One region of the Micromonospora sp. NPDC023956 genome, then DNA from elsewhere that is predicted to be linked to it. Evidence: riboswitches for the same ligand, from Rfam matches in the RefSeq annotation. Region 1 holds a riboswitch; the other holds the start of a gene.
The links. A riboswitch is a leader RNA that binds a small molecule or an ion and turns the genes downstream of it on or off. The one in region 1 is predicted to bind thiamine pyrophosphate.
Positions count from the first base shown of each region.

Region 2: another riboswitch for thiamine pyrophosphate. It lies ahead of AB0F58_RS08765 (thiamine phosphate synthase); the one in region 1 lies ahead of AB0F58_RS25675 (ECF transporter S component).

Region 1 covers NZ_JBEZZN010000017.1:49,271-53,611, forward strand. Annotated here, with positions in the region: gene AB0F58_RS25660 (alpha/beta hydrolase) at 1-494, opposite strand, end outside; gene AB0F58_RS25665 (TIGR03943 family protein) at 543-1,271, opposite strand; gene AB0F58_RS25670 (permease) at 1,272-2,204, opposite strand; TPP riboswitch at 2,559-2,666, shown strand; gene AB0F58_RS25675 (ECF transporter S component) at 2,741-3,331, shown strand; gene AB0F58_RS25680 (ABC transporter ATP-binding protein) at 3,335-4,341, shown strand, end outside.
Region 2 covers NZ_JBEZZN010000003.1:536,442-540,782, reverse strand. Annotated here, with positions in the region: gene AB0F58_RS08780 (thiazole synthase) at 1-207, opposite strand, end outside; gene thiS (sulfur carrier protein ThiS) at 204-404, opposite strand; gene thiO (glycine oxidase ThiO) at 458-1,591, opposite strand; gene AB0F58_RS08765 (thiamine phosphate synthase) at 1,582-2,211, opposite strand; TPP riboswitch at 2,206-2,315, opposite strand; gene AB0F58_RS08760 (DUF559 domain-containing protein) at 2,474-3,394, shown strand; gene AB0F58_RS08755 (aldo/keto reductase) at 3,537-4,341, opposite strand, start outside.

The DNA of each region.
Region 1 (4,341 bases):
GCGGCGGCGTGCAGGGCGAGCAGCACCTTCTCGGCCGTGCCCTCCTTGCGGAACAGTCCCATGTACGCCGACCGGGCCTTCTGCCGCCGGTCCCCGGCGATGGTCCGGGCCATCGCAGCCGGGTGCGGTACCGAGACGGCGGTGAGGGTGGACACCCGGTCCGGGTGCCCGGCGGCCAGCGCCCAGGCCACGATCGCGCCCCAGTCGTGGCCGACCACGTGCGCGGCGGGCACCTCCAGCGCGTCGAGGACGGCGACCGCGTCGGCGACGCACTCGGCCAGTCGGTACGCCTCCACCGCCGTGGGCCGGGCGCCGGGCGAGTAGCCCCGCTGGTCCAGCGCGTACGTCCGCAGTCCGGCGGCGTGCAGGGCCGGGAGCAGGTCGGTCCACTCGCCACTGTGCTGCGGGAACCCGTGCAGGAGCAGCACCGGCTCACCGTCGTCCGGACCGTCGACGTGCACCTCGAACGCCAGCCCACGCGCATGGATCCTCATGGGCGGAGCCTACCGGCGACGGGCCGGCGCGGACATCGCCGCGACCGCTCACTCGTACTGCTGTTTCGGGGTCGGCACCTGACGCCACGACTCGACCTCCAGGTACGGCACCTCCGCGTCGTTGACCGGGTCCCGGCCGATCCGGTCGGTGTAGCGACCGGTCACCTCGACCCAGGTGTCGTCGGCCAGGCCGGCGGGGACGTCACCGGTCAGGCCGAGCTTCACCGGGCGGCCGTCGGCGGCGCAGCAGGACAGGATCATGCGGGCCAGGATCGGCTGCCCGTCCGGGCCGGTGACGACGAATCCGGTCAGCTGGACCCGCCGGTCCCCGATGGATCGTCCCTGCTCGAACAGCGCCCGGGAGGCGTAGTCCAGCACGGTGATCCGGACCGGGTCCCCCTCGGGCAGTGGCGGGTAGTCGGAGGTCGTCCGGTCGGACAGCACCGTCCCGGCCTGTCCGGCCGCGTACGAACCGAGGGCCGGCGGGACGATCAGCAGCAGGCCGAGTACCGGCAGGATGAGCAGCCAGCCGACCCGCGCACCGTGGTGGCCGTGGTCGTGCCCGTGGTCGTCGGGCGGCTCCGGGGCGTCCGGCGCGACGGGGCGCAGCTCGTACCAGAGGGTCATCGCGGCGGTGGCCACCAGCAGCAGTCCGGCGGCGACCAGGAAGGGACGCAGCCCCTCCTTGACGTAGCGCAGGTGCAGGTCGGTGAGGCTGGCCCGCAGCACCGCTCCCCCGAGCAGCAGCAGGACGACCGCCTGGGCCTGCCGGTTCACTCAGACCACCACCGTTCCCACGCCGACGGCCACCAGTACGGCGACCACGAAGGTCGTCGGGGCGAACCGGGACGCGAACCGCCGGCCGAAGGCTCCGACCTGCATCGAGACGAGTTTCAGGTCCACCATCGGACCGACCACCAGGAAGACCAGCCGGGAGGTCAACGAGAACTGGGACAGCGACGCGGCGACGAAGGCGTCCGCCTCCGAACAGATGGAGAGCAGGACGGCCAGCACCGCCAGGGCCAGCACCGAGAGCACCGGGTCGTCGGCCAGGGTCTGCAACCAGCGCTCCGGCACCAGCACGTTGATGCTGGCGGCGGCCATCGCGCCGAGCACCAGGAACCCGCCGGCGTGGATCACGTCGTGGCGTACCGCCGACCAGAACGCCGCGCCCCGGCCCAGTCCGTCCAGGTCCGGACGGTGCGGCAGCCGGATCCAGTCGGCCCGGCCCAGCCGCAGCCAGAGCCAACCCATGATCATGGCGACGACCAGACTGGCCAGCCCCCGGCCGAGGACCATCTCCGGGTTGTCGGGGAAGGCGACCGCGGTGGCGGTGAGCACGATCGGGTTGATCGCCGGGGCGGCGAGCAGGAAGGCCAACGCGGCGGCCGGGGTGACACCCCGGCGGATCAGCGACCCGGCGATCGGGACCGAGCCGCACTCGCACCCGGGCAGGACCACCCCGGCGGCGCTGGCCACCGGCACGGCGAGCGCGGGGTGCCGGGGCAGCGCCCGGGCCCAGAAGGAGCGCGGCACGAAGACCGCGATCACCGCCGAGAGGAGCACCCCGAACACCAGGAACGGCATCGCCTGCACCATCACCGAGACGAAGACGGTGGTCCAGGTCTGGAGGCGGGGCGCGGAGATCGCGGTGCCGATCGGCCCCCGGAAGACCACCAGCAGGACCAGGACGCCGGCCAGGACCTCCACCGAGCCGACCCGCCCGCCGAGCCACCGGCCCGGTCCACCCTGCTCCGGTCCGCCGAGGACCGGTGCGTGGCGTTCCGGTCCGTCGGGCGTCGGTGCCCCCTCGGGTACGCCGGGCACGACCACGTCCAGCGCCGGCGTCGGGCCGGACCGGACGGCCTCGTCGGCGGCACCGGCGGCGTCGGGTCGACCGGGACGCGGGGTGGCCTGGTCGGCAGAGGTCACGGTGGTCCCTCCGGGTCGACGGGTGCGGGGAGCAGCTCACCCTAACCCGGACAGTGACATGGCCGACTCTCTCCGCAGGACGTACCCCTGGGTTCCGGGGCGTCTCGGTGCTAGCGTCTGCCCAGACAACTTCACCTCCGACAGGGGAGCGCACAGCGCTGAGAGTGCGGGCACCGTGCCCGCAGACCCTCGAACCTGATCTGGGTAATGCCAGCGCAGGGAGCTCGGTCATCCTCCAGCCCGTCGTCGTCCGGTGCCACCGGTCGCACGGCGTGCGTCTTGCCTGGTTCGTACCTGGACTGGGAGCAGTACACATGAGCAAGCTCGACAACCCCCGCTGGCGCACCATCGACATCGTGGTCGCCTCGGTGATCGCGGTGGCCTTCGGCGTCATCTTCTGGGCCTGGGGCCTGGTGTGGAGCGCCACCTCCGGCGCGTTCGCCTTCTTCCCACCGGCGCAGACCCTCCTCTACGGGGTCTGGCTGATGCCGGCCGTGGTCGGTGGCCTGGTGATCCGCAAGCCCGGCGCGGCCCTGTACTGCGAGACCGTGGCGGCGGTGCTCTCCGCGCTGCTGGGCAGCCAGTGGGCCGGCACGGTCATCCCGCAGGGCATCGTCCAGGGTCTCGGCGCGGAGCTGGCCTTCGCCGCGTTCCGGTACCGCTCGTTCCGGCTGCCGACCGCGCTGCTCGCCGGGGCGCTGACCGGCGTCGGCGCGGCGCTGTTCGACTTCTTCGTCTGGAACGCCAAGTACGACCTGACCAGCTACCGCATCCCGTACGCGCTGCTCACCGTGGTCAGCGCGGCGGTCGTCGCCGGTGCCGGCGGACACGCCCTGACCACCGCCCTGGCCCACACCGGAGCCCTGGCCCACCTGCCCGCCGCCCGCGACCGCACCCCCGTCTGACCGGTGGGTGGGGTCGCCGTTCGGGTACGCGGCTTCGGGTGGCGGCACGCGGGCCGCAAGGCGTGGGCCGTCCGGGACGTCGACCTGCGCATCGAGGCCGGCGAGCGGGTGCTGCTGCTCGGCGCCTCGGGCGCGGGCAAGAGCACCCTGCTGGCCGCGCTGGCCGGGCTGCTGCCGGAGGACTCCGGCGAGCGGGCCGGCGTGGTCGAGGTCGACGGGCTTCCGCCGGCCGAGGCACGGGACCGGGTGGGCATGGTCTTCCAGGACCCGGAGAGCCAGCTGGTGATGGCCCGCTGCGGCGACGACGTGGCGTTCGGGCTGGAGAACCGGGGCGTGCCGGCGGAGGAGATCTGGCCCCGGGTGGACGAGGCGCTGGCCAGGGTCGGCTTCCCGTACCCGCGCGACCGGTCGACCGCGGCGCTCTCCGGTGGGGAACAGCAGCGGCTCGCCCTGGCCGGCGCGCTCGCGCTGCGGCCCGGACTGCTGCTGCTGGACGAGCCGACCGCCAACCTCGACCCGGCCGGGGCGGCCCTGGTCCGGCGCGCGGTCGCCGACGCGCTGGACGCGGACACCACGCTGGTCCTGGTCGAGCACCGGGTCGCCGAGGCCCTGCCCCTGGTCGACCGGGTGGTCGTGCTCGCCGCCGGTGGGGGTGTCCGGGCGGACGGGCCGCCCGAGCGGGTCTTCGCCGAGCACGGTGCCGCGCTCGCCGACGACGGAGTCTGGGTGCCGGACCACCCCGTGCCGCCCCGCCGGGCGGTCGCGCCCGCCGGAGAGGTGCTGCTCACCGCCGACCGGCTCGGCCTGCCACCCCGGCTCGCCCCCACCGACCTGGCGGTACGCGCCGGCGAGGCGCTCGCCGTCCTGGGCCCGAACGGCGCCGGCAAGTCCACCCTGGCGCTGCTCCTCGGTGGGTTGCTCCGACCGGGCACCGGCCGGTTGACCGCCAGCGGAGAACTGGCCGACGCCGACCGGCGCACTCCTCCGCACCGCTGGCGCGCACCCGCCCT
Region 2 (4,341 bases), on a different contig from region 1:
CAGCCGCACCCCGCACCGGTCGAGCAGCTCCAGCAGTCCGCCGTGCCCGCCGGTCGGGTCGACCCGGCGCAGCGCCAGGGTGACCAGCTCGGTGCCGGAGGCGCGGACCGCCCGTTCCAGCACGTGCAGGTTGGCCGCACCGCCGGTGCCGAGGATCAGCCGGGAGGTGAACGTCGTACCGCCGAGGGCGAAGGTCACCGTGCTCACCCGCCCTGCGCCGCGCCGAGCACCTCGACCCGGTCGCCGTCACGCAGCGTCGCGGCCGGCCAGCCGCTCCTCGGCACCACCTCGCCGTTCACCGCGACCGCCACCCCGCGCCGGTCGGCGGTGACCGCGCCGACCAGATCCGCCACCGTCGCCGTGTCGGGCAGGCTCCGCCCGACACCGTTGACCGTCAGTTCCACCTGTCGTCCTTCCGTCGGGGAGCACGGGCCCGTGCGGGACATCCGTTCGGGGGTCATGGGCCGGTCACCGACCCGACGGGCGGGTCGAACCGGTCCGGGGCGAAGGGGGCGAGCAGCGCGTCGGGGATGCCGGTGACGAGCAGGTCGGCGACCAGGTCGGCGGTGACCGGGGCGAGCACGATGCCGTGCCGGTGGTGGCCCGCCGCGACGAGCACCCCGGGCCGGCCGGGGAGCACCCCGATGACCGGGGCGTTGTCCGGAGTGCCGGGGCGGAACCCGGCGGTCGTCTCGACCAGGTCGTACTCGGCCAGCTCCGGAAGGAGGCCGACGGCGGCACGGAGCAGTCGCAGTACCGCCCCTGCGGTCACCGTCGGGTCCGCCCGCTCCTCGACGGTCGCCCCGACCACCACCTCCCCGTCGGACCGGGGCACGACGTAGACCGGTTCGCCGTCGGCGTACCCCCGGACGACGTGCCGGAAGCCCGGCGGGCCGCCCCCGGGCGCGCGCAGCCGGAGGATCTGCCCCTTCACCGGCCGGACCGGCAGGCCGGTGAGCGCGGCGGTGCCGCAGCCGGCGGCGACCACGACGGCCGGCGCGGTCAGGTCGCCCAGCCGGCCGACCGGCTCGGTGACCAACGCGGCGCCGGCCCGCTCGGCGGCGGTACGCAGGGCCGGCAGCAGGCGGCGCGGGTCGACCTGGTGGTCACCGGCGGCGAACGCACCGCCGCGCACCCGGGGGGCGAGCGCCGGCTCGCGGTCCCGCAGCCCGCTCGGGCGCAACAGCGTGACCGGCAGGCCCAACCCCTGCTGGTACGCCCCGAGCCGGCGCACCTCGGTCAGGTCGTCGCCGGTGAGCCCGACGATCAGGGTGCCCTCGGTGCGGTACCCGAGGTCGGTGCCGCTGGCAGCCGTCAGCTCGGCGGCGAACGCCGGCCAGCGGGCGGCGGACGCGACCAGCAGCCCGGTCAGCGCGGTCTCCCCGAAGGACGCCTCGGCGACCGGAGCGAGCATCCCGGCGGCCACCGTGGACGCCCCCGACCCGGGTGCCGGGTCGTGCACGGTCACCGACAGTCCCCGGACGGCACAGCGCCAGGCGATCGCCCACCCCACCACCCCGCCACCCACCACCGCCACCTGCGGTCCCCGGTCACCGCTTCTCGAGGCGGAGGAAACCCCTGCTACCCGCACCGCAGGGCTCCGAGCAGGTCGGCGGTCGCGCGGGCCGGGTCGGCGGCGGCGGAGAGCGCCCCGACCACCGCCACTCCGTACGCGCCGGCGGCCCGCAGCACCGGCACCGCCGCCGCGGTCACCCCACCGATGGCGATCACCGGCACCGGCACCGCCCCGGCCACCGCGCGTACCCCGTCCGGGCCGATCGGTGCCGGCAGGCCCTTCTTCGTGGTGGTCGCGTGGCAGGGGCCGACGCCGAGGTAGCCGGCCCCGGCGGCGACCGCCCGCGCGGCGGCGACCGGGTCCCGGGCGGTCGCACCGAGCACCGCGTCCGGGCCGAGCACCCGGCGGGCCGCGTCGACCGGCAGATCGTCCGCGCCGACGTGTCCGCCCGCCGCGCCGGCCGCGAGCGCCACGTGCAACCGGTCGTTGACCAGGCACGTCGCGCCGACCGGCGCGCACAGGTCGAGGATCCGGCAGGTCAGGTCGTACGCCTCGCGGTCGGTGGCGGAGTCCTCGACCCGGACCTGCACCACGAGGTCGGGACCGGCGACGCCGAGCGCGGCCCGGACCACGGTGAGCGGGTCACGCCCCGGGCGGGTGTCGGTGACAAGATGCAGTCGTCCCAGGGACGGCACGGCAGTTCTCCTCCCTGCGCCGGCATTACCCGGATCAGGTTCGACGGTCGGGGGCTTCCAGCCCCCCTCTCAGCCCGGTCCACCGGGCTCCCGTGGGTTGTTTGCGTGCCACACGGTACGACGAATCGCGAAATCCGCCAAGGCCGCCGCGTCGTTTTTCCGCAGGTCGAGGCGGTTTCCCTGCCACGACAACAGTGGAGAGAATCTCACAATCGCCGTTTGGGGGCAGCGCGTGACCGTCCGGTCACGGCATGCTGTCCTGATGCCGCGCCTCCCCCAGGTTCCGCCCGGTCTCGAATCCCGGCCGTTCCGCGGCAGCACTGCCGTGGCCGACGGCCTTCTCACCTGGACGATGTTGCGCGGGCGCGCCTGGCAACGGCTGCTGCCCGACGTCTACGTACACCGGGCGGCCCACCGCCCCGACGACCATCGCATCTGGTGTCAGGCCGTGGCGCTGGTGCTCCCGGCCGGCGCCGCGATCGCCGGGCTGAGCGCGGCGTACCTGTGGGGCGCCGGGCTGCTGCCGCCGGACGCGCCGGTCACCGTCGTGCTGCCCCGCTCGGCCCGGATGCGTCCACACGCCCGGGTGTCCGTCACCCGCTCGGTCCTCGCCGAGGCCGACCTGACCGTCCACACCGGCCTGCCGGTCACCACCGCCCTCCGGACGGCCTTCGACCTCGGTCGCCGGCCGCCCCGCACGGAGGCGGTGGTCGCCGTCGACGCGCTGCTGCATCACCGGGTGGTGGACCTGCCCGCCCTGCGGGGGTTCGCGGCCCGTCGCGCCGGCTGGCCCGGCCTGCCGCTGCTGCGCGAGGTGCTCTCCCTGGCCGACCCGCTCGCCGGTTCCCCGATGGAGACCCGGCTGCGCCTGCTCCTGATCGACGCCGGACTGCCCGCCCCGGCCGTCCGGCACGACGTGCGTGACACGGTGGGCCAGTTCGTCGGCCGGGTGGACCTCGCCTACCCCACCCGCCGGGTCGCGCTGGAGTACGAACCCGGCCCGCCCCGTGACCCGGCGCTGCTCCGTCGGGAGGCGAACCGGTTCCACGCGCTGCGCGCGGCGGGCTGGCGGGTGCTCCGCTTCACCTCCGACGACGTGCTCCGCCACCCCAACCGGACGGTCCGGATGGTGACGGCCGCACTGCGGGGGCGACCCGCGCACCGGGTCAACGGTCTGGTCTGAACCGACCACCGTGGCCCGCCGGGCGTGAGGAGACTCCCGGGCAGGCCGTTACCGGCGGACGGCTGCCGGCGCAGCGGTCACCCGTGCACCGGGCGCCGCACCGCCCGGTCAGGGTCCGGGCGGTGCGGCGGGTGCCCAGTGGTCAGAGCAGCGCGCGCAGGGCGGCCAGGTCGTCGTCGTCCGGGTGCCAGGCGCCGGCTACGGCGTTGGCCCGTACCTGTTCCGGCGTGGTGGCCCCGGCGATCACCGAGGTGACCGCCGGCTGGGCGGCCAGCCCTCCGATGGCCACCTGGAGCATGGTGAGTCCCCGCTGGTCGGCGTACGCCCCGATGGCCTCGATGGTGTCCCAGTCGGCGGTGGCGAACCGCTGGGCGTACCGGCCGCCCCCGGAGAGCCGGCTGCCCTGCGGAGGCTGCTCCCCGCGCCGGTACTTGCCGGTGAGCAGGCCGTCGGCGAGCGGGAAGAACGGCAGCAGTCCGAGCCCGAACCGCTCGCACGCCGGCACCACCTCGGTCTCCACCGAGCGTTCCAGCAGGCTGTAGTGGTTCTGGGCGCTGACGAACCGGGTCGTGCCGGCGGTCCGGGCGGTCCAGTCGGCGTCGGCGATCTGCCAGCCGGCGAAGTTGGAGTTGCCCAGGTAGCGGACCTTGCCGGCGCGGACCAGGTCGTCCAGGGCGGCGAGGGTCTCCTCGACGGGCGTGCCCGGGTCGGGCTCGTGCATCTGGTAGAGGTCGATGTGGTCGGTACCGAGCCGGCGCAGTGACGCCTCGACCGCCCGGACGACGTACCGGCGGGCGCCCCGCGCACCGTGGTCCGGACCGTTCATGCCGTGCATGTCCATGCCGAACTTGGTGGCCAGCACCACGTCGTCGCGCCGTCCGCGCAGGGCCGCGCCGAGCAGTTCCTCCGAGCCGCCCTGCGGCTGCCCGTAGATGTCGGCCGTGTCG